3 regions of the Cellvibrio sp. BR genome follow, and region 1 is predicted to be linked to each of the others. Evidence: predicted binding sites of a transcription regulator. Region 1 holds the regulator's gene; each other region holds the start of a gene.

The links. The regulator sigma-54, encoded in region 1, starts transcription at its own class of promoters, with help from an activator protein. The targets are predictions, from matches to a motif close to TGGCACANNNNTTGCNNT.
Region 2: a site for sigma-54 is predicted at 3,053-3,070, ahead of O59_RS19285 (pilin). Genes of this name have one in related genera too.
Region 3: a site for sigma-54 is predicted at 5,192-5,209, ahead of O59_RS06850 (flagellar basal body-associated FliL family protein). Genes of this name have one in related genera too.

The regions. Positions count from the first base shown of each region.
Region 1 covers NZ_JH668202.1:500,206-508,056, forward strand. Annotated here, with positions in the region: gene O59_RS12480 (KpsF/GutQ family sugar-phosphate isomerase) at 1-812, shown strand, start outside; gene O59_RS12485 (HAD family hydrolase) at 844-1,383, shown strand; gene lptC (LPS export ABC transporter periplasmic protein LptC) at 1,387-1,998, shown strand; gene lptA (lipopolysaccharide transport periplasmic protein LptA) at 1,985-2,542, shown strand; gene lptB (LPS export ABC transporter ATP-binding protein) at 2,548-3,273, shown strand; gene O59_RS12505 (RNA polymerase factor sigma-54) at 3,441-5,093, shown strand; gene hpf (ribosome hibernation-promoting factor, HPF/YfiA family) at 5,198-5,488, shown strand; gene ptsN (PTS IIA-like nitrogen regulatory protein PtsN) at 5,565-6,014, shown strand; gene rapZ (RNase adapter RapZ) at 6,027-6,896, shown strand; gene O59_RS12525 (HPr family phosphocarrier protein) at 6,900-7,172, shown strand; gene yjgA (ribosome biogenesis factor YjgA) at 7,324-7,842, shown strand.
Region 2 covers NZ_JH668207.1:45,796-53,646, forward strand. Annotated here, with positions in the region: gene O59_RS19275 (type II secretion system F family protein) at 1-1,074, opposite strand, end outside; gene pilB (type IV-A pilus assembly ATPase PilB) at 1,078-2,802, opposite strand; gene O59_RS19285 (pilin) at 3,120-3,617, shown strand; gene tfpZ (TfpX/TfpZ family type IV pilin accessory protein) at 3,699-4,466, shown strand; gene O59_RS19295 (DUF86 domain-containing protein) at 4,771-5,187, opposite strand; gene O59_RS19300 (nucleotidyltransferase domain-containing protein) at 5,175-5,555, opposite strand; gene nadC (carboxylating nicotinate-nucleotide diphosphorylase) at 5,555-6,433, opposite strand; gene O59_RS19310 (DUF1631 domain-containing protein) at 6,628-7,851, shown strand, end outside.
Region 3 covers NZ_JH668201.1:369,045-376,895, forward strand. Annotated here, with positions in the region: gene fliI (flagellar protein export ATPase FliI) at 1-369, shown strand, start outside; gene fliJ (flagellar export protein FliJ) at 408-860, shown strand; gene O59_RS06830 (STAS domain-containing protein) at 1,050-1,355, shown strand; gene O59_RS06835 (fused response regulator/phosphatase) at 1,409-3,118, shown strand; gene O59_RS06840 (Hpt domain-containing protein) at 3,143-3,475, shown strand; gene O59_RS20960 (flagellar hook-length control protein FliK) at 3,571-5,022, shown strand; gene O59_RS06850 (flagellar basal body-associated FliL family protein) at 5,258-5,815, shown strand; gene fliM (flagellar motor switch protein FliM) at 5,826-6,881, shown strand; gene fliN (flagellar motor switch protein FliN) at 6,871-7,275, shown strand; gene fliO (flagellar biosynthetic protein FliO) at 7,284-7,851, shown strand, end outside.

The DNA of each region.
Region 1 (7,851 bases):
CCGGTCATATTGGCAAAAAAATCGCAGCCACACTGGCAAGCACAGGCACCCCTGCCTTTTTTGTTCATCCCGGCGAGGCAAGTCACGGTGATCTGGGCATGATCACCAAAAGCGACATAGTGCTGGCCATTTCCTATTCCGGCACATCCAGCGAAATTGTTACCCTGTTGCCACTATTAAAACGCGCGGGAATCAAAATTATCAGCATGACCGCCAATGCCCAATCCACATTGGGCGAAGTCGCTGAAGTGAACCTGGACATCAGTGTAGTTCACGAGGCCTGCCCACTCGATTTAGCCCCCACCTCCAGCACCACTGCCACATTGGTAATGGGCGATGCTCTCGCCATTGCACTGCTGGAAGCACGCGGTTTTACCGCGGAAGATTTTGCCTTCTCTCACCCCGGTGGCGCGCTGGGACGCAAACTACTGCTGCGCCTCTCAGATGTCATGCATACCGGCGGTGATATACCGCGCGTCTCCCCTGAAACACCGCTACTTGATGCATTAATGGTGATGTCAGAAAAAGGCTTTGGCATGACAACCGTCATGAATAGCGATAATGAACTACTTGGTATATTTACCGATGGCGATTTACGCCGCAGTATTGATCGCGGTGTAGATGTGCGCAGCGCTAAAACATACGAGTTAATGAACACCACCCCCAAAATTCTGCGCGAGAACATGCTCGCCGCTGAAGCATTAGCGGTAATGGAAGAAGCAAAAATAAACGTACTACTGGTCAGCAACGAACAAAAACAGCTTGTCGGTGTCGTAAAAATCAATGACTTGTTGCGCGCAGGCATCATCTAACCTGCAATTGCAGCACCACCAGGAACAGAGCATGAACTCAGAATTACGCGAGCGCGCCATACAGATCAAACTTTTATTGTTAGATGTGGATGGCGTACTTACCGACGGCCGCCTCTACTTCAGCAATAGCGGCGAAGAATTTAAATCATTCAGCACATTGGACGGACAAGGCATCAAAGCCCTGCAGAAAACCGGCGTTAAAGTAGGGATTATTACTGGACGAACCAGCAACCTGGTTGCCAAACGCGCCAACGATTTGGGAATCGAGATTTTAGTACAAGGCCGCGAAGACAAGTGGAATGCACTACAGGAAATACTCCAGCATCACAGCTTTGCCTTGCATGAAATTGCCTTTATGGGTGATGACTGGCCGGATCTTACCGTTATGACACGGGTCGGCCTTGCCTTCACTGTGGCCAATGCCCATTTCAGTGTTGCCCAACGCGCGCACTGGCAAAGCAGCGAACGCGGTGGTGAAGGTGCGGTGCGCGCAGCTTGTGATCTTATAATGCAAGCACAAAATACCTTTGATACCGCCTTAAATACCTACCTCACTGGAAGCACTCACTAAATTATGGCCCTATTACAGCGCATCCAGCGATTACACCAGCATATTCCGGGCCCCTGGCTAGTCGCCTTTGCCCTGGTGGTGGTGTTCTTTGCCTTTTCCCTCAGGCACAAAGATGACATTCAACCAGACCAATATGAGTCCAGCGGTTTTCCCCAGTACTACATGAAATCTGTGGAGACACGCGAATACAGTCCAGAGGGAACACTTCGCTATCAACTAACGACACCACAAGTAACCCATTATCAAATCAGTGCAGACGGCCCTTCGGAGCGCGATTACACACTCTTTGAACAACCCGCCATGGCTTTTTACGACAAAGACGCTACTGCGCCCTGGCTAGTTAATGCGCGCGAAGGTAAAAGCCAACTCAATGGTGAATTCATCCGGCTGCAGGATGATGTCGTGATTCAACAGCAAACCAACTCCAATGGTGTTGTACGTATCACCACCAGCCTGCTGGACCTATTCCCAAAGACACAATTCGCGCGCACCGACAAAGCTGTTAAGATGCGCAGCGCAAAAGGCCAGATGTCGGCCCAAGGCATGGAAGCAGACTTCGCCAATAGTCAGCTTCAGTTAAAGTCCCAAGTTAAGGCCGCTTATGAACCGCGCTAAATCACTGCTTAAAATACTTCCCCTGCTCGCGGGCTTATGCTGTTCGGTGACAGCTTGGGCGTTACCAAGCGACAAAAATGAAACTATCCGCGGCTCCGCTGACAACCTGACCGTTGATCAAAAAAACGGGGTGGCAACTTACACAGGCTCGGTTGAGATCCGCCAAGGCTCACTCATTATCAATGCCGACTCAATCATCATCCACACCAACAATGAAGGTGGCGTGGAAAAAATGATCGCCACTGGCAGCCCTGCGAAATTCCAGCAACAGCCGGAAGCAGAACAAGGGGTAGTCACCGCATCCGCCAAACAAATTACCTACACCCCCAACAACGAGCATTTACTACTCATTGAAGATGCTTCCGTTGAGCAAAATGGTGCCGTCATGAGTGGCCCACATATCGATTACGATCTGGTCAAAGAAGTGATGAAGGCAGAAGGCAACAACACTGGCGAAGGACAACGAATAGAGATAGTCATTCCCCCTAAATCCGCGAAACCAGAAGACCTACAGGCCCCCTCATCCACAGCCAATAGCAACTGATTCCTATGCCTAGTTTGCACGCGCGACACCTCGCCAAGAGCTACAAAAAACGTAAAGTGGTTATCGATGTCTCTATCACAGTAGAGAGCGGCCATATTGTTGGGCTCCTGGGCCCTAATGGCGCCGGAAAAACCACCTGCTTTTATATGATCGCCGGTTTAGTACCGGCAGATAATGGCAACGTATTAATTGATGATCGCGATATCACCCAACTGCCAATTCATGGACGCGCACGTGCCGGTATTGGTTATTTGCCACAAGAAGCATCCATTTTCCGCAAACTTACCGTCGCCGATAATATTATGGCGATCCTTGAGACTCGCAAAGACCTGAATCGGGAAGCACGCGCAGAGAAACTGGAAGCACTGCTGAACGAATTTCACATCACCCATATTCGTGACAGCCTTGGCATGGCACTCTCAGGTGGTGAGCGGCGCCGGGTAGAAATCGCCCGCGCACTGGCGACGGACCCTAAATTTATCCTGCTCGATGAACCCTTTGCGGGTGTTGACCCGATTTCGGTTAACGACATCAAAGAAATAGTCCGTCACCTCAAAGATCGCGGGATTGGCGTTCTTATTACCGACCATAATGTACGAGAGACCTTGGACATCTGCGAGACTGCCTATATCGTAAGCGAAGGACACATTATTGCCGAAGGTGATGCCGATACAGTGTTGAGTAACAGCAAAGTCCGCGAAGTCTATCTGGGCGAACACTTTCGCCTGTGAGTTCAACAAACGCTTTAACCACCCGACAAACAACTTGACAAGTAATATTATTTGGCTACTAGGCATAAAGCTTGCTTAAGTATGTTGCTTGAAGCGCAAACCCTGACTAAACTCCACCTAACAGATGTTTTCCATCCCGCGTTAAATAAGGGTTTGTTGCTACAACAATGAAACAATCTCTCCAGCTTAAACTCGGCCAACAGCTGACAATGACTCCCCAACTGCAACAGGCGATACGTCTTTTGCAGCTCTCCACGCTGGATCTTCAACAGGAAATCCAGGAAGCGCTCGAATCCAATCCCATGCTGGAAGTTGAGGAAGGTTTTGACTCAGCAACTACCGGCAGCGATTACGAAGGCAGCGCGGACGATAAGATTGATTACACCCGCCAGCAGGAAATTGCTGCAGAATCCGGCACCGACAATAGCGCCGACTTCAATGCCAGCGACAATTTCTCGTCATCAACCGCTGATAACTTCAACGAACCAGGCTACGGCGAATCTGAAAGTTTTGGCGAGGGTGAAAGCTTTAGCGATGGGGAATCCTTTGGTGATAGCGATGTCTATGGTGAAGGCGATAGTTTCAGCGCCGACAGCGGTGACTGGAGCGACTCGATTCCCAGCGATTTACCGGTAGATACCAGCTGGGACGATGTTTACCAAACTTCATCAACCGGCAGCTCCAGCAACTACGATAATGAAGACAATGATTTTGAAAGCCGTCGCGCTGTTACCGACTCACTCTATGATCATTTGATGTGGCAACTCAATTTAACGCCCATGTCAGATCGCGACCGGGTGTTGGCGATGGCAATTATCGACGCGGTTGAACCCAGCGGCATGCTGTCTATTACCATTGAAGAAATATTCGAAGGAATGCGTGGCGATTTTGAAGAGCTGGAACTGGATGAAGTTGTTGCAGTTCAACACCGGCTGCAGCAGTTTGATCCCTGCGGTGTGTGCAGCCAAAACTTATCTGAATGTTTATTGGTGCAGTTACAACAGTTTGACCCCAAAACACCCTTTTTGGATTCGGCAAAATTAATCGCCAAACTTTACTTGCCTATATTGGGTAGTCGCGACTACCGTCAGTTAATGCGCCGCACCAAACTGAAAGAGGCCGAGTTGAGCCAGGCCATCACCCTGATCCAAAGCCTAAACCCTCGCCCAGGCGATATTATTGCCAGTGGTGACACGGAATATGTAGTACCGGATGTGTTCGTTGAAAAGCGCGATGGCCGCTGGATTGTTGAATTAAACCCGGAAATTGCACCGCGCCTGCGTATCAATTCCAATTATGCCTCCATGGTAAAGCGCGCGGACTCGAGCAGCGACAACACATTTCTCAAGGATAATTTGCAAGAAGCCCGCTGGTTCCTGAAAAGTTTACAGAGCCGCAATGAGACTCTGCTTAAAGTAGCCAGTTGTATTGTGGAAAAACAACGCGGGTTTCTCGATTACGGCCCCGAGGCTATGAAGCCGCTGGTGCTGCACGATATTGCTGAAATTGTTGAGATGCATGAATCCACTATTTCGCGGGTAACCACGCAGAAATATATGCACACACCGCAGGGTATCTTCGAACTGAAATACTTTTTCTCCAGCCATGTTAGTACCGATAGCGGCGGCGAGTGCTCTTCAACAGCGATTCGCGCAATTATTAAAAAGTTGGTGAGTGCGGAAAACCCCAAAAAACCGTTGAGCGACAGCAAAATCACCGACCTGCTCGCGGAACAGGGAATTCAGGTAGCGCGTCGTACCATTGCAAAATATCGCGAGTCGCTGAATATTCCACCCTCTAATGAGCGCAAAACCATTTAATTATCATTAATCGGTTATAAATACGAAATTCGGAAGAAAATCACGGACGAGCTGTTAGGTTGTGCTGATCACAACCATTTTGTTTCTATCGAGAGGAAGTATCTATGCAAATAAACATCAGTGGTCATCATTTGGAAGTTACCGATTCGCTGAAAGACTATGTCAGCAGCAAAATTGAGCGCCTGAGCCACCACCACGATCGCATTACCAGTACTCACGTCATCCTCTCCGTCGATAAGTTGATTCAAAAAGCAGAAGCAACCATCCATGTCAGCGGCAAAGATTTGTTTGCGGATGCCACTCACGAAGATCTGTACGCAGCAATTGATTCATTGGCCGATAAGCTGGATCGCCAATTAATTAAGCACAAAGAAAAGATGCGCAGTCATCGCTAACCCACCCTGGAGGCAGCGAGATCATCTCCGCTCACTGCCTCAACAATTGAGAGATTCCTGGTAATCACCTCCTACCATGCAAATTCAAAATCTTATTAGCCCCGGCCGAACCTTGTGTGCCGTTGAAGGCGGCAGCAAAAAACGTGCTCTGGAACTACTGGCCAACGCCATCGCACAGGATGTTCCTGGCATTGATGCCGATGAGTTATTTCGCCGTTTGATTGGTCGCGAGCGACTTGGCTCAACCGGTATAGGGCACGGCATTGCCATTCCGCATTGCAGGGTTGAAAACTGCAGCGGCACAATCGGTGCACTCCTGACATTGGCTGACCCGATTGACTTTGATGCCATAGATTCCCAGCCTGTGGACATTCTCTTCGCCATGTTAGTGCCCGAAGATGCTCATGATGAGCACCTACAAACACTGGCCGCTCTGGCTGGGGCGCTGAATAATGCTGACTATCGCCAGCGTTTGCGTGCTGCCGATAGCGATGCCGCACTTTATCAGGTCGCTATAGCGCCTTAGCAGGTCAATACCATGCACCTCGTGATTGTAAGCGGGCTTTCAGGCTCAGGAAAAAGTACCGCCCTGCATGTCCTTGAAGATGTGGGCTTTAACTGCATCGACAATCTACCAGTCAGCCTGCTACCCGCGCTGGTTGCACAAATACAAATTCATAAAGATGACCAACAGCGTTTTGCAATCGGCATTGATGTGCGCAACGCCTGGCAGGATCTGAATATATTCCCGCAGATGATAAGTACGCTGAAAGAAGCGCACCTGCCATTTCAAACCCTGTTTCTGGATTCTCAACCCGCCGTACTTATCCAACGTTTTAGCGAAACCAGGCGCAAGCATCCGCTGTCGGATAAACACACCAGCCTTGAGGAATCCATCGCCGCAGAGCAGCAGCTGCTTGAACCTATTCGCGATTGTGCCGATCAGGTCATAGATACCAGTCATTTAAATTTGCACGAATTGCGCGACTTGGTAAAAGAACGTGTTGTAGGCCGCAGCGAATCGACGATGGCGATTTTGTTTGAATCCTTTGGCTTCAAACATGGTATTCCGGTAAACGCCGATCTGGTATTTGACGCACGCTGCCTTCCCAACCCCCACTGGAAACCTAACCTGCGCCCGCTTACTGGCAAAGATCAGGATGTAATCGAATTTTTGGAAGAACAGATTACCGTCAAAGAGATGTACGACGATATCGAGCACTATTTGGCACGCTGGCTGCCGCGCTATCAGGCGAATAATCGTAGTTACATCACCATTGCGGTGGGATGTACGGGTGGCCAGCATAGGTCTGTTTACCTGGCAGAAAAGCTACAACGCTATTTTGACCAGAGTTTTAGTGATGTTCAGGTTCGACATCGCGATATCAATAAACACAAAAAACATTAAATCATGGCAATTGAAACTCTCGACATCATTAATAAACGCGGACTGCATGCACGCGCTGCCGCGAAACTTGCCACCTTAGCCAACCAATTTCAGGCTAATGTGCAAGCGCGGGTGAGCGACGGCGTGTGGGCCGATGCCAAAAGTGTTATGTCATTAATGCTTCTTGCCGCCAGCTGTGGCAGCCGCCTGGAAGTGAGCACAGAAGGTGATGATGCCGAGGCGGCAATGACTGCCATCCGTGCACTCATTGCTGATCGCTTTGAAGAAGGCGAATAAATACTCTATTGTTAATCTAAAGCGGTTGTTACTACCGCTTGAGTGCACTAAGCTGCGCGACCTTTTACATCGTTTCCCTTGTTATCGGCAATCGATTGGCAGATAAATCTGCACACTAGCCGCTACTCACCCGATCAATACAGATATTTTTATGGTTTATAACTACGACGACATCAATCCCGATGACTACATCCTCAGCAAATCGCAGGTCAAACGCGATATGCATGCACTGCAAGCGCTGGGTGAAAGTCTCATTGATATGAACGAAAAGCAGCTCGCCAGTATTCCCCTGAGCGACACCATGCTGGATGCAATTTACATTGCGCGCAAACTCCCCCCTAAAGAAGCACGTCGTCGCCAGATTCAATACATTGGCCGTTTGATGCGCGAGGGCAATCACGAGGAGATCAAAGCAGCGGTTGATAAAATGCAAAACCGCAGCGATCAATACGTGCATCGCCAACACCAGATCGAACGCTACCGCGACTTGCTGATTGAAGGTGACAAACAGATATTCCAGACACTGGTAACATCCTGCCCAGGTCTTGATGTACAGCATTTACGCCAACTGGTTCGCGCTGCGCAAAAGGAGCGAGAGGAGAACAAACCGCCAACCAATGCACGCAAACTGTTCGGTTTCATTCGCGATCAACTCGCTGCACAAGACTGAGACTGCCCA
Region 2 (7,851 bases), on a different contig from region 1:
AGACATTTGAATTAAAAGGGTTGGAAATATGGCGCGTGCTTTTAATGCTGTGTTTAATTGTATCCCCGTTGATACATCCTCTCTGACCCTAATAATTCCTTCACTGTAAATCCTATTTCCTGCTGCACCTGCTACGGAAGTTAGTGCGTCAATAAGCGGAACACCGGCAGCAAAAGTTGTTGCCAGTGTACGTGCAAACCGTGCCATTACTGATAAGTAAATAATTTGCCCAATAATCGGAAGTTTCAGAATATATTTATCTACAGCGTAGGCCAGTGCAGGAGACCGCTCTACAGCAAGTTTAAAACCAAAAACACTAGCAATCATTGCGACTAAAATAATGAACCAATAGGCTTGGGCCAATTCGGAAAGGTGCAGTACAAATAATGTAAATGCGGGTAAGTCTGCGCCGAAGCTGCTAAATGTTTCGGCAAATTGCGGTACAACTTTTACAAGCAGTATTCCGGTAACAATAATGGCTACCACTACTACCGCAATGGGGTAGGTTAAAGCTTTCTTTATTTTTGCTTTTAATGCTTCTGTTTTTTCTTTGTATGTTGCGATTCTGTCGAGCATTGTTTCTAATGCACCTGACTGCTCGCCTGCATCCACAAGGTTACAAAATAGGTCGTCAAAATATTTGGGGTGCTCTCGTAGAGAATTTGCAAAACCACTACCTGCCGCTACGCTGTCTCTAATCTGTAGTACCAGCTTTTTTAAGTTTGGGTTTTCCAATCCGTCCGCAACTATGTCAAATGCCTGCACAAGTGGAACACCTGCCTTCATCATAGTAGCCATTTGGCGAGAAAAAACGGCAATATCTGCAGGTTTTATTGCTTTACCGCTAGAACCAAACAATGGTTTGGCTTTTTTGGAAACTGATTTGGCAGTAATTCCCTGCTTGGCGAGCAGTGTTCTCACGATAGTAGGGCTGCCGCCATTCATTTCGCCCTGGATTTTATTGCCTTTTTTATCAATACCTTTATAGATATAGGTATTGGTAGTGGCTATCTGTTTAGGTCTGGCAGCTACTTTGCTTTTGCTTGCCGATTTTGTTGTCGTAGTTAGTGCCATGGATTAATCCTTGGTGACTCGGTTGGCCTCTTCGAGGCTGGTTAGTCCCATTGCAACTTTGCGCAATGCAGATACCCGTAAATTATTAAAACCCGCTTCTTTGGCGGCGCGTGCAATTTGCAATGAATTGCCGCCCTCCATTATAAGGTTGGCAATTGTTGGGGTGATGCGAACCACTTCATATACCCCCACGCGTCCTTTATAGCCGTTATTGCACTTCTCGCAGCCGCCGGGGTGAAACAATTGAAATTCCGCCCGCGGAATCCCAATTTCATCAAAACCTTCTTGGGTAAGTATGTCGGCAGGAATATCGATTGCTGGTTTTTTACAGGCACTACACAGTCTACGCGCCAAACGCTGGGCAATAATCAAACTCACGCTTGTTGCAACGTTAAATGCTGGTACCCCCATATTTAACAAACGAGTCAGCGTTTCCGGCGCAGAGTTGGTGTGCAAAGTAGATAAAACCAAGTGACCTGTTTGTGATGCTTTTATTGCAATTTCGGCGGTTTCAAGGTCGCGAATTTCCCCCACCATAATCACGTCAGGGTCTTGGCGCAAGAAGGAGCGCAGTGCTTCAGCGAAGGTAAGACCAACACGTGAGTTCATTTGAACCTGATTAATACCTTCAAGGTTAATCTCCACCGGGTCTTCCGCGGTAGAAATATTTACTTCGCTAGTATTTAAAATATTTAAACCGGTATAGAGCGACACGGTTTTACCGCTGCCCGTTGGGCCAGTTACCAGAATCATCCCCTGCGACTGTGCCAGAGCATCCATATAGAGTTTTTTCTGCTCGTCTTCATAACCTAATGCATCAATCCCCAATTTGGCGGAGCTGGGATCGAGAATACGCAATACAATTTTCTCGCCGAACAAGGTGGGCAGGGTATTTACCCGGAAGTCGATAGCGCGAGTTTTGGAAACTTTTAATTTTATGCGGCCATCTTGTGGCAAACGACGTTCAGAAATATCCATTTGCGACATGACTTTCAAACGCGCCGCCATACGAAATGCAAGGTTTACCGGAGGACGAGACACCTCGTGTAAAACACCATCGGTACGGAAGCGAATGCGGTAACTTTTTTCATAAGGTTCAAAGTGGACATCGGACGCGCCACCTTTGATTGCATCCAGTAAAACTTTATTAATGTATTTAACAATAGGGGCTTCATCGGCTTCACTGGTGTCATCATGTGTTGCTGTGTCGCTGACCGCCTGAACATCCAGTTCGTCCATATCGTCATCAAGACCACCTAGTGCGTCGCCCAATGACTCCTCTTGCGCGTTCAAATACTTATCTATCGCGACTTGAAGTTTGTCTGCTTCAACTAATACGGCCTCAGTATTAATGCCGGTGTTGAATTTAATTTCGTCCAGTGCGTGTAAATCGGTAGGGTCGGTAACAGCAAGGAACAGGCGATTACCGCGGCGAGCAATAGGCAGTGTGTGGTGTTTACGAATCAGCTTATCGTCCACCAGCTTTTGCGGAATCATGTCCTTATTAAGCGCATTCAAATCAAAAACAGGAGAGCCAAATTCTTCGGAAGCGATCAACGCCAGGGTGCGCGCATCCACAATGCCCTTGGCAACCAGATGTTGTGCAAAGGGTATTTTATCCTTCTTTGCTTGAATGACCGCTTTGGTTGCGAGCTCTACTTCTATGATGCTATCCGCGACGAGTCTGCGGGCTAGTCCATTTAATGACACAGGTGTTGGATTATTCATCTGGTATGCCGTGAGTTACGAGTGTTATAAGTGAAACGATTATATGCGCCAAGACTATCCCAACTCTAGCAGCTAACAGCGGGTAGAGCCTAACCCTGCCTGCCAAATTAACCAATGATTGCTGGGGAGTGACAAAAAATGTCAGTTAGTGTCTGTTTGGGGAGATTGTCTTTTTCTCGTTGCTGCAAAGAAAGTCGGATTTTGTGATGCGCATCTCGCATTGGTCGGGTTTTTGAAGGGGGGTTCTTGTTGGCATAGCAGTTGCTCTACTCCAATTGTGTGTTGTTTTAAATTCAATAATCCTTTGGAGTTTCATTATGAAAAAAACTATTCAACAAGGCTTTACCCTGATCGAACTGATGATCGTAGTTGCAATTATCGGTATTTTGGCCGCCGTTGCTTTGCCTGCTTATCAGGATTACACAATCCGTACCAAAGTTTCCGAAGGTTTGGTGTTGGCAAGTGCATTAAAGACTGCAATCGTTGAAACTCATCAGTCCCGTGGTCCTGCTACCAAAGCCTGTACCGATGCTGCTACTTGTGCGACGCTAGGTGCTACGCCAATGGATGCAGCTCAGGCAGCTATGGTTGCTAACCGCAATGTTGCCTCCGTCACTAGTGATGCTGCTGGTGTAATTACAATTAACTATAAACCTGCAGTGGTCCCTGCAGGTAATAATTTGATTACGATAACTCCAACGCCAGCTGATTTATCTGCTGCTGCTAGCGCTGGTGCTAATATTACTTGGGATTGTGCAACTCCAGGCCCAACACCTGTAGAGCAAAAATATCGTCCTTCAGCTTGCCGTCAATAATTTAGTAAGAGCTGATTGCTCAGAAAACGTAGTTAAAAGGCGGAATAATTCTATTCCGCCTTTTTTATTTGGGTCGTAGAGATGTTATTGGATCTAAAAATTAAAGTGCAGGCATTTGTAGTTCACCTTGGGTTGAGTTTGGCTCTGGGTATTGTGGCTGCCTTGTTGGTATTTGGTTTATGGTTTCCTTTCCCTTACCGTGAAGTTGCAGGAGGTTGGGATTTATTTATTTTGGTAATGGTTGTGGATGTCTGTTGTGGACCGTTACTTACGTTTGTTGTTTTTAGCAAGAAAAAGCCTAAAGCAGAGCTGGTGCGAGACTTGGGTTTTATAGCGTTTATTCAGTTAGCTGCTCTTTGCTATGGGGTCTATGCGGTATCAGTCTCAAGGCCCGTTTTTTTGGTTTTTGAAGTGGATCGTTTTAGGGTTGTATCAGTTGCTGACATTGAGGTTGCTGATCTGCATCAAGCACCTAAAGAGTTGCAAGGTTTAAGTATGACAGGCCCCAAAATCATTTCTGCCCGTGTACCCAAGTCAGGTGATAAAGACTTTGTTCGTGCAGTGGAGCTTGCGATGAGCGGTGTTGAGGTTTCGTTTCAGCCGAAATATTGGCTTCCTTATTTAGATAAGCGAGAGGAGGTTTTACAAAAAGTAAAATCCATAGCGGAACTGAAACAAAAAAATCCAAATAAAAATCAGATCATTGTTGATGCGCTGGCAAAAACTGCGCTATCAGAAGTTGACCTCGGTTATCTTCCGCTCCAAGGTCGAGTGCACTCTGATTGGGTTGTATTTGTTGAGCTAAGAAGTTTGGGCGTGGTTGGGTTTGCTAATGTGGATGGGTTTTAAGCATTTGTTATGTTTTTTATGCAACGTTTGGTGTCCAAAACGTAAACTATACCGCCCAGTGTTTTTCTGAACCTGTAACAACCGCATCAGATTCCATCACAAACCCCCATCGACAAATCCACCTCCTTACAATGCTTAGTCAACCCACTAATCGAAATAAAGTCCACTCCGGTTGCGGCGGTGGGTACCTCGGTTTGTTCGTTGATGTTGCCTTATGCTTCCAGTTTCGATCTTCCTGCATTAATGGCGACGGTTTTTGTCATGTTATTTAGCATTGCTCATTTGGTTGTCATCAATGATTTTTCTACGAGTTTGTTATGGCGCTTATATTTTTGGCAAACTCTTTAAAGTCCTCCAAATGTTTTGATGCAACAGCAAATACAATATCCCAGTTCAAATCATGATAATTATGTACCGCTAAATTGCGAAAGCCGACGGATTTTTTTAAACGGTCAGCGAGGTGGGAGCTAATCAGGTTCTGTTCTGCAAGGCGCTGAAATGTTTCACTCATGGTGTTTGGTACTGGCTGGCTGGAGTTTGTTAGTGAGTGTGCGGCTATATCTACACACAATTGCACGGCGCGGCTGAGGTTAAGCACAATAACGTCTTGCAGATCAATATTAGTTTTAAGTTCGCTCGCATTCGCCGGACATTTGTCTTCAATCCGTTTAATGCAGCGATAAAGTGAATCCAGTTTTTTATTGATAATTATTTTGTCCATTGTGCTCTTCTCTCTGTAAGCATTCGTTCTACATAAGGTAAAAAGTCTGCGCTTTCGAACAGGTGGCGTTTAATGAGTTCGGCGTGGTCTGCATCGCTGCCTAAAAGCCTTTGGCCTTGCAGAATTTCTCCTAATAAAGGTACGCCAGTTGTTTTTAGATCGATAAGGTCAATAGCGCGTCCACTTGCAATCGCAAGGTCCTCAACCAATGCGATGTATTGCTCGGTGGTAAGGGGTTTACTGTCTTGAACTGCAATATCCAGGTCGCTATCTGGTCTGGCCGTACCTTTGGCTACTGAGCCGAAGATATAAGCTATGTTTATTTCGGGATGCTTTTCTAGCGCTGCAATAATTTTTTGCTCTTCCATCACAAAACCCTCATCGACAAATCTACCGCCCTGCAATGTTTTGTTAGTCCACCAATCGAAATAAAATCCACTCCGGTTTCTGCTGTCGGCACCAAAGTTTGTTCGTTGATATTGCCCGATGCTTCCAATTTCGCTCTTCCTGCATTAATGGCAACGGCTTTTTTCATGTCTTCGATGCTGAAGTTGTCGAGCATGATGATGTCTGCACCTGCCTCTAGGGCTTGATCCAATTCTGCAAAGGTTTCTACTTCTACCTCAACCGGTTTGCCGGGGGCGATTTGATGTGCGTTGGCAATCGCCTTTGCTATGCCGCCACAGGCAGCAATATGGTTTTCTTTGATAAGGAAGGCATCGTAAAGACCGATGCGGTGATTGTGGCAGCCACCGCAGGCGACAGCGTATTTCTGGGCTGTGCGCAAACCGGGAATGGTTTTGCGGGTATCGAGCAATTTGACTTGGGTGTGGGCCACTTGTTGGGCGTAATGGTGGCTAATGGTCGCTGTGCCTGAGAGTGTTTGTACAAAATTCAGTGCAGTGCGTTCACCGGTTAACAGGCTGCGGGCGCTCCCGTGTAGGGTAAAAAGTGTGCTGTTGGCTGGCGCGGCTTGTCCGTCGTCTACATACCACTCAATAGTGACCTGTGGGTCGAGCTGTTTGAAAACCTCGGTCACCCAAGCCCTGCCGCAAAAAATACAGTCTTCTCTGGTTATTACCCGGGCATTAGCTTGTTGTTCAGTGGGTATTAGTTGGGCAGTAATGTCGCCGCTGCCAATGTCCTCTGCTAAGGCAAAAGTGACCGATTGAGTAATGTCGGAGGTCAGAGTGTGCAGATTTATCTTGTGATTGATGATCATAGTGGTTGTCGAATTAATGTGCATAAATGTGGCAATAAACGACCAGTTTGGCGTCTTTCTCTTTGTCTAATTCCAAAAGGAACTTTAAAAGGGGTAAGCCAACGGTATGGTTATAGCCATTTGTGATATGTCTCTCGATCTTATCATTTGCCTGCTTGATGTGTCTTTGCCTTCGTTATACTCCCTTTATGCAAGTTTTCTTTCAATGGTAATTCACCATGAGTGAACAGATGAAGTCAGACACTAATAGGGTGGTTCAGCTAGTCACTGAGCGTCCCGCCCCCGTCACTCAGCCCGTTGTGCTGGCGCGCTTACCTGCCCCCATGCACTCCTTGCGTGATAAGGCTCGTCAGCAATTGCAGCTTTATCTGCGCGAGCTGTTTGATCGCATTGACGATGCCATGTTTGAACTGGCGGATAAGGCGAACAACAATCAGGATCAGAACATTTTCTTTGATTCCATGCGCGAAGTGCGTATCCGCCGCCGCGCTATAGAGAATTCTTTTTTCCGTACTATTGATATCAGTTTTGCGCGTCTGTTAGACCCCAGTGCTTACAAAGATGAAAAGCGTTCAGCGGAAAAGGCTGTTTCGCTGGATGAGTTGTCGATTGTAAAAAATGATGAATTGGAGGAAATGGTTGCTGTAGAGGGGATGGTGAATAAAGCGAATGAGCAGTTTGCCGAACTTATCCAGCACCTGACTTTGCGCATTGACCACTTGGTTCCAACCAAGGTTTATCAAAAAAATAATCCTTTGGGTGTGGATGTTATTTGCAGCGCATTTACTGATGCGGCGGAATCTTTGAGCATAGATCTCAAAGCCAAGCTGGTCATGTACAAAATTTTTGACAATGTGATGATGAGTAAGTTGGGCAAGTTATTTGAGGTGCTCAACCAGACTTTAATTGATGCCAATATTTTGCCATCGCTCAAATCTGAGCTGCGCCCCGTGAAGCGTCCTGACACCTCGTCTAGTCATACTGCTGACAATTTTGGACAGGGGTTGACGGCGGAGTTGAGTGGTGGGATGAATCATTACGATGATCAAACCCGACAAGTATTAAACCAACTTCGTAATTTATTAGGCCCGAATAGAAGTGCGCCGCGCAATCAAGTTCCTGGTGATGAGATCAATACTCAGGACTTGATTAAAATGTTGTCGCTCGCGCAGCAGCAAAATACCTTGGCCGTAAACAGCGCTGGCCCGGCCAATTTGCGCAGTTTTCTAACTGATTTATTACACAGTGAAACGCAAACGACCGCGGCAATCAATCAGATTGATGATGATGTTATTAATCTGGTTAGCATGATGTTTGAGTTTATTCTGGATGACCGCAATTTGGCGGCGCCCATGAAAGTGTTGATTGGTCGCTTGCAAATTCCAATGGTAAAAGTCGCCATTGCGGACAAGACTTTCTTTAGTAAAGGTGGGCACCCAGCA
Region 3 (7,851 bases), on a different contig from region 1:
GTAGTGCTGTCACGGCGTTTGGCGGAGGAGGGGGTTTATCCTGCAATTGATGTAGAGGCCTCTATCAGCCGGGCGATGCAAAATATTGTGGACGATGAGCATTTAAAAATGATGCAGCGCTTCAAGCAGTTGTTGTCGCGCTATCAACAAAATCGCGATTTGATTGCCATTGGTGCCTATACACCGGGTGCTGACCCGGAAACCGACATGGCGATTGAGCGTTTCCCGCACTTGCGCGCCTTTATCCAGCAGGGGATTCGCCAGGGGGTTCATATGCCTGAGTCAATCGCCAACCTGAAAGCGCTGCTCAAACCGCCTGCCAACTCCAAGGGTGCCAGCCCACTGGCGGCCCAGCATCGCAATAAATAGTGCCTCCTTTCCGGGCTGATAATCCAAGCGAATAACCTATGGCTGAATCACGCGCAAAACGCATGCAGGTGGTGTTGTCCCTTGCCAAAAAACAAGAGGATGAAGCCGCCAACAAACTGAGCCAGTATCGTGAGCAGTTGGTGCTGGAGCAGCGGCAACTGGTTGAGCTGCGCGACTATGCCGCCCAATACCTAAATGCCCAAGGCGCGCTGCGCGAGGGAATTCTCGCCCATGAATTAATCAACTACAGCAGTTTTATCTATCGCTTGAATGAGGCCTGCACTGAGCAGGAAGCCAAGGTAGCGCGTATGACCAGGCTGTTGGAATCGCTACAGCAGCAGTGGCGCGTAAAGCATCAAAAGCGCAAGTCGATTGAAGAACTTATTGTTCGGTTGCAGCATGAGGACAACCTGATTGCCGACAAGCTGTTACAAAAAGAGCTGGATGACCTCAGCGCGCAACAGTTGCAGCGCCAGCGGGACAGCACCTGAAGGCAATAGCCTCTGAATAGGTTATGAATTGGACAAAGAATAGGCGCGCACAGGAATAAAAATGAATTTGGCCTTGGTGCGTGGTTTTATAGTCTATCCTTAGCAAATACAGCTCCCCTGGCTCCGTAACAACCGTCAAAAAGAGCTGTTGAATTGGAAATGTCCGGACGTTTTTTGAAGAGGTAAGACATGGCGATCACGTCAACAGTATCCCCTGATGGCAATCAAGTCACGATATACATCCAAGGTCGCTTCGACTTCAGTTCCCATCAGGAATTTCGCAGCGCGTATGAAAAATTAACCCAAACCCCCATTCACTACCGTGTTGACCTGCAGGGTACTTCCTACCTGGATAGTTCAGCGCTGGGCATGTTGTTGCTGTTACGCGACTACGCTGGTGGAGAGCAGTCCAATATACAAATTGTGAATTGCGCTCCCGATGTGAAAAAGATTTTATTAATTTCTAACTTTGAACAACTGTTTGATATCCAGTAAAGGTTTTTTGCCTCTCTTGATCTGCGGTTTATGTGCTGTATGGATGCGATCCTATGAATGAAGTGCGCCGTCTTAAAATTCTGGTTGCTGACGATACAGATACAGACCGCCTGATTCTTGAAAGCATTGTGCGTAAGGAAGGGCATAGTGTGGTTTCTGCACGCAACGGTATTGAAGCTATCGCTGTTTACGCCGATGAAAAGCCCGACATAGTGTTATTGGACGCGCTGATGCCGGAGCTGGATGGCTTTGGTGCAGCGCGTAAAATCAAAGAGTTGGCGGGCGATGAATTAGTCCCGATTATTTTTCTCACCTCCCTGTCTGATACTGAATCGCTGGTGCAGTGCCTGGATGCCGGCGGCGACGATTTTCTCTCCAAACCCTACAATCGCGTCATTCTGCAAGCCAAGATCAAATCCTTTAACCGCATGCGCGAAATGCATAGCACTATGCTCACCCAGCGCGACCAAATTGTGCAGTACAACAATCGCTTGCTGCAGGAGCAAACGGTTGCCAAGCACGTGTTTGACAATGTCGCCCACAGTGGATGTTTGAATGCGGGCAACGTGCGTTACTTTTTGTCGTCGCTCGCGGTATTTAATGGTGATGTATTAGTGGCAGCCATGCGCCCCTCGGGCAGCATGATGGTTTTGCTCGGCGATTTCACCGGTCACGGATTGCCTGCTGCGATAGGCGCTATGCCCTTGGCGTCTACCTTTTACGGGATGGTGCCCAAAGGTTTTTCCATGACGGATATTTTGCGCGAGATAAACGCCAAGCTAAAAAATATCCTGCCCGTTGGCATATTCTGCTGCGCGACAATCATGGATATTAATTTCCGCAAAAAACACTTGAAAATTTGGAATGGCGGCTTGCCGGATTGTTTTATTTATCACCATAAAGACCGCCGGGTGAGTGTAGTTAAATCCACCCACTTGCCTTTGGGGGTGTTGTCTAACCGGGCGTTTAAAGATAACTGTGAATACTTTGATCTTGAAAAAGAGGATCGCATTTTTGCCTGGTCGGACGGCATTCACGAAGCGCGTAATACTGCGGGTGAAATGTTTGGTGAGGAGCGCTTACAAGCTGTGTTCACCAACAATCGCCAGCCGGAAAATTTGTTTAACGACATTATCGAAAGCGTGCAGCAATTTGTGGGCAGCAATGAAAAGGACGACGATCTTTCGCTGTTGGAAATCCGCATGGATGAGCCAGCGCGGGTAAATAGCTTTGCGCAGGAAGCGAGCGATAAATTTGGCAATTCGGAAATTGAATGGGCGATGGGTTTTGAAGTAAAACCCACCAGCTTTAAAGTATTTGACCCTCTGCCTATGTTGTTGAATGTATTGATGGAGGTGCCCAGCCTGCGAGCGTTTAGCAGCACGCTCTACACCATTCTCGCCGAGCTTTATACCAATGCTCTGGATCACGGGGTGTTAAAGCTGGACTCCAGCTTGAAATCCACCGCGGAAGGCTTTGCCGATTACTATCGCTTGCGCGAAGAGCGGATTAACACAGTGGCTGATGGTTTTGTGCGTATTCACATCACCCACAAAACCAACGAGAACGGTGGTTTGTTAAAGGTTCGTATTGAGGATAGTGGTGAAGGTTTTGATTACCGTGAGCGTGCTGTGAACACCTTATCAACCTTTGGCTACAGTGGCCGGGGTATCGCACTGGTGGAGAAACTTTGTGGTAGGGTTACTTATCTTGGCTCTGGCAACATTGTCGAGGTCGATTTTTCCTGGGTAAGTGATGATTAACCAATAAGTGCGAGCGGCCGAACCATGGAACATTTGGACTACGAAACCCTGAATACCCTGCGCCAAGTTATGGAAGACGATTTTGGCTTGTTGATCGACACCTTCATTCAGGATTCCAACGACCGCATTTTAATATTGCGTGAAGTGGTGAGCGGCACAGAGGCGGACCCTATACGCCGTGCCGCGCACAGTTTTAAAGGCAGTAGCAGCAACATTGGCGCGCTGCGCTTAATGACCCTGTGTTTGAGCCTTGAAAAGAAAGCCATGGCCAATAACTTTGAACAGCTTGAGTGGGATCTTGTAGAGATCGAACAAGAGTTCGCTCATGTGCAGGAGCTGTTACGCGCTCTTGATTAGCCAGTTTGGCACCTACCTTGCAATTCACCTCCTGAACCGAACTATTTAGTTGATCTTGCGGCAAACCCTTGCCGCGATCAGGTCAGGAGTAATTGATGAATAACGGCAACCTCTTGGATAGTCTGCTGGCTACAAGCAACGCCAGCACAGCACCCAAAAAAACGGCCAAGCCCCAACGCCAAACCTCATCCGCTGAGGGCTTTCAAAATACCCTGGAGCAGCTGCGGCCAAAAGTTGCCGCCCGCAAGCCTGAACCAACGGCAGCCCGTGCCGAACCTCATGCGCGCACCGATTCACATCGCCCTGATGTGCAAGAACCAAAGCCTGATATTCCTGCGCAAGCCCGCGCCCGTAGCGATAACCACCAGGAGCGTCCCGCAGCAACAACACCTGCCTTCGACAGCTCTCATTCAACCAGTAACGACCATCAGTCCCCTAACGCGAAAGTGTCTGCTATAGAGGGTGAGCAACTCACTGAAGAGGTATTAGTTGAGGAGGGGTTAGCATCTGGACTATCGACAGATACAGAAGCCGCGCTCCTAACGGAATTGGTTGATGACCAGCTAATCGTCACAAATACCGATGCTACCAGCCTGCCGCTGGAAGAAAATATAGAGGGTTTTCTGCTGAGCCTGGAACAACCGGGAATTTCGCTTGCTGAAACTACGCCGGAATTGGTGTCTGAGCTTCAGCTTGCGGGGGTGTTAAACCCGGCAGCTGATACTGAGGTGATATTGCCTCCAGCATTTGCTAATCAGTTGGCAGCTATGTCTGGTACGCCCCTCAGTGGTACTGCAGCGTCACCCCTAACACCGCTGGCTAATAATAGCGTATCTACAAACTTGCTAACCCCTGAGTTGATGGCGGAAGGGGAAACCTTGGCGCTTTCACAAGAGGGTGATTCGGAATTGTTAGTGGCTGATGGGGAGGTGTCAGATAACCCCGATTTGCTGTTACTGAACGCCAAAACCATTATGAACAAGCTGGCTGAAGCCAGTGCCAGCTCGCTGGATAAAGGCTCACCGGCAGGGGATTTGCCCAAGGCATTAACTGCTGCGGCTCCTGCCGTGGAGGCGCTCAGTCGCTTGAATGAAGCCCCGTCACCGGCGGCACGAAGTTTTGTGGTGCAAACCGGTGTGCCGGTCGCTCTTGGGCAACCGCAATGGGGTCAGGCGGTAGGTGAGCGGGTGTTATGGCTGGCGGCGCAAAATGTCAGTGCAGCAGAAATTCGCCTCGACCCACCCGAGCTGGGGCCGATGCAGGTGAGAGTCAGCGTTAATCAGGAGCAGGTAAACGTCAGCTTCACCAGTCCTCACCCTGCGGTGCGCGAAGTATTGGATCAACAATTAAACCGCTTGCGCGAGATGTTTTCGGAACAGGGGTTAAATCTGGTGGATGTTGATGTCTCGGATAAATCGTTTGCCCAGCAAGATCAGGAGCGGGGTGAATCGAGAAAAAATGGAACATCAGCTGCAGAGGATGAGGAGCTTGCGCCATTAACCAGTTCGATACTTGTCTCTAATAGATTGGTGGATCATTACGCCTGATCCAAACTTTCTTTCTTAAACACTCAATCCTCCCTTGCATAAGCATTCTGGCGTGTGCCCCTGATTCAGGGCGCACGCTAGCGCATTGTTTTTTCTCGCTTTTATAGGCTATTTCCCGCGCTAAACTTCGCAAAGCCCGGTTCCACTGCTAAGCTTTCTAGGGCGATACTGGCATAAGTATTGCTCGACCTCTTTTAAGTCCGCTATTAGCCCAAGAAAGTGACGGAGTTTTGACATGGCTCAGGCCCCCAAAAAAGCAAACGATGCCGGCGCTGATGCCGATGCAACCAAGAAAAAGAAAAAACTCCTATTGATGATTGGTGTGGCTGTGGCACTGGTTACGCTTTCTGTGGGGGGGACTGTGATTGCGCTTAAAATGTTGTCACCACCCGCCGCCGAAACTCCAGCCGCTGATGAAGCACCTGCACCTACCTTAGCTCCGGCTATTTATTTTGAAATGACCCCCAATTTCACCATTAACTTTACCGTTAACGGTCGTCAGCGTTATCTACAGGCAGCGATTACACTTTTATACCGCGACCCGGCATTGGAAAGTTTATTAACCCTGCACATGCCCGCTATTCGCAACGGCTTGGTGATGTTGTTAAGCAGTAAAAATTTTGATGAGTTGCAAACACCGGAAGGTAAAGAGCAACTTAAAGCCGACTCCTTGGTAGTTATTCAAACACTGCTAAAAAAAGAACAGGATGCACTGGCTGCCAGCGACCCCGAGAAAGAAGTCCCGCTCGCGACGGTTGAGCAAGTTCTGTTCACCAATTTTGTAATGCAATAAGGAAACCGCCGTGCAAGATTTACTCTCGCAAGACGAAATTGACGCGCTCCTTCATGGTGTCGATGACGGCGATATAGATACCGACTCGGACATAGAACCGGGTACGGTCAAAACCTATGACCTGACCAGTCAGGATCGTATTGTGCGTGGGCGTATGCCTACGCTGGAAATGATCAACGAACGTTTTGCGCGTTACACTCGCATCAGTATGTTCAACCTGTTGCGTCGCACCGCCGATGTCTCGGTTGGCGGCGTGCAAATTCAAAAATTTGGCGAATACGTGCACACACTTTATGTGCCTACCAGTTTAAATATGGTGAAATTTCGCCCGCTGCGCGGTACGGCATTAATTATTCTGGATGCGCGTTTGGTATTTAAATTAGTGGACAATTTTTTTGGTGGCGATGGCCGTCACGCAAAAATTGAAGGACGCGAATTTACGCCAACGGAATTGCGGGTGGTGCAAATGGTATTGAATCAGGCGTTTGTGGATTTAACCGAAGCCTGGAAAGCCGTTTTCCCCATCAATTTTGAATACGTGCACTCGGAAGTAAACCCATCACTCGCCAATATTGTTAGCCCGAGTGAAGTGGTGGTGGTCAGTACTTTCCATATCGAACTGGATGGGGGTGGGGGTGAAATGCACATTACTGTGCCTTACTCCATGATTGAACCCATTCGCGAAGTGTTGGATGCCGGTTTACAAAGCGATAGCGATGAACATGATGAACGCTGGGAAAAAGCGCTGCGCGAAGATGTGCTCTCCGCCAAAGTAGATTTGGAATGCGACATAGTGCGCCGCGATATTACCTTGCGCGATATTGTGGATTTAAAAGAAGGCGACATTATTCCCGTAGAGTTCCCGGATTATCACGTACTCACGGCGAATGGTGTGCCCATGTTCAGAACGCAATTGGGGCAGTCCAACGGTTTTCTCTCGTTGAAAATTCGTGAATTTATTGATCGTAGTAGTGCTTACAATATTACGGGCACTAAGGCAGAACAAATCGCAACTATGAAAGGCGAAAGCCACGCGGCTTCTAAGGGTGAAAAAAATGGCAAGTGATGATATCGATCAGGATTCAATGGCGGACGATTGGGCTGCGGCGATGGCTGAACAGGCCGATGTGGATGAGGCCATGGCTAATGCGGTTACTTTTGACGAATTAAAAAACGAACCGCTCAAGCAAGCAGCGGGTAGCCCTGATCTGGATGTGATTTTGGATATTCCTGTTTCTATTTCCATGGAAGTAGGGCGCACCTCAATTACCATCCGCAATTTATTACAGCTCAATCAAGGTTCGGTGATTGAATTGGATCGCCTTGCTGGTGAGCCGTTAGATGTACTGGTCAACGGCACTTTGATCGCGCACGGTGAAGTAGTTGTGGTCAATGAAAAATTCGGTATTCGTATGACCGATGTGATTAGCCCCGCAGAGCGCATTAAAAAATTGCGTTAGGAAATACCATGAGCCCCGCATTGTTTATGAACTTAAAACGGTTGCTGTGTGCGGGGCTATGTTGCATAGCGCTGTACTCTTACGCCGATCCCGGAAGCGATGCACCCGTCGCTGCAACTGCATCACCCATACAATCAAACGCAACATCCCCTACAACAACATCCGCTACAACATCAATCGCAACAACACCGGTTGCAACAAGCCCGGCGGCGATTAACGCTACACCTATTGGCGGTGGCCGCCATTTGGTAAGTGTGGTTATGGCGCTGTTTGGCATTATTGTGTTGATCTTTGCCATCTCCTGGTTTGTAAAACGTTTTGGTCAGGGCGGCTTTACCCAGAATCAACACATTAAAATTATCGCAACAATGCCTTTGGGGACTCGCGAGCGCATAGTGTTAATTGAAGCTGGCGGGCAACAGTTGCTCTTGGGCATAACTGCCGCGGCAATTAATACCTTGCATGTGTTTAATGAACCCGTAGTGTTGCCGGAAAGGGAGCCAGGTACTTCAGATTTTAGTCGTAAATTAATGACAATTTTGCAGCAAAAATCTTCTGGTGCGACCGGCGGAAAAA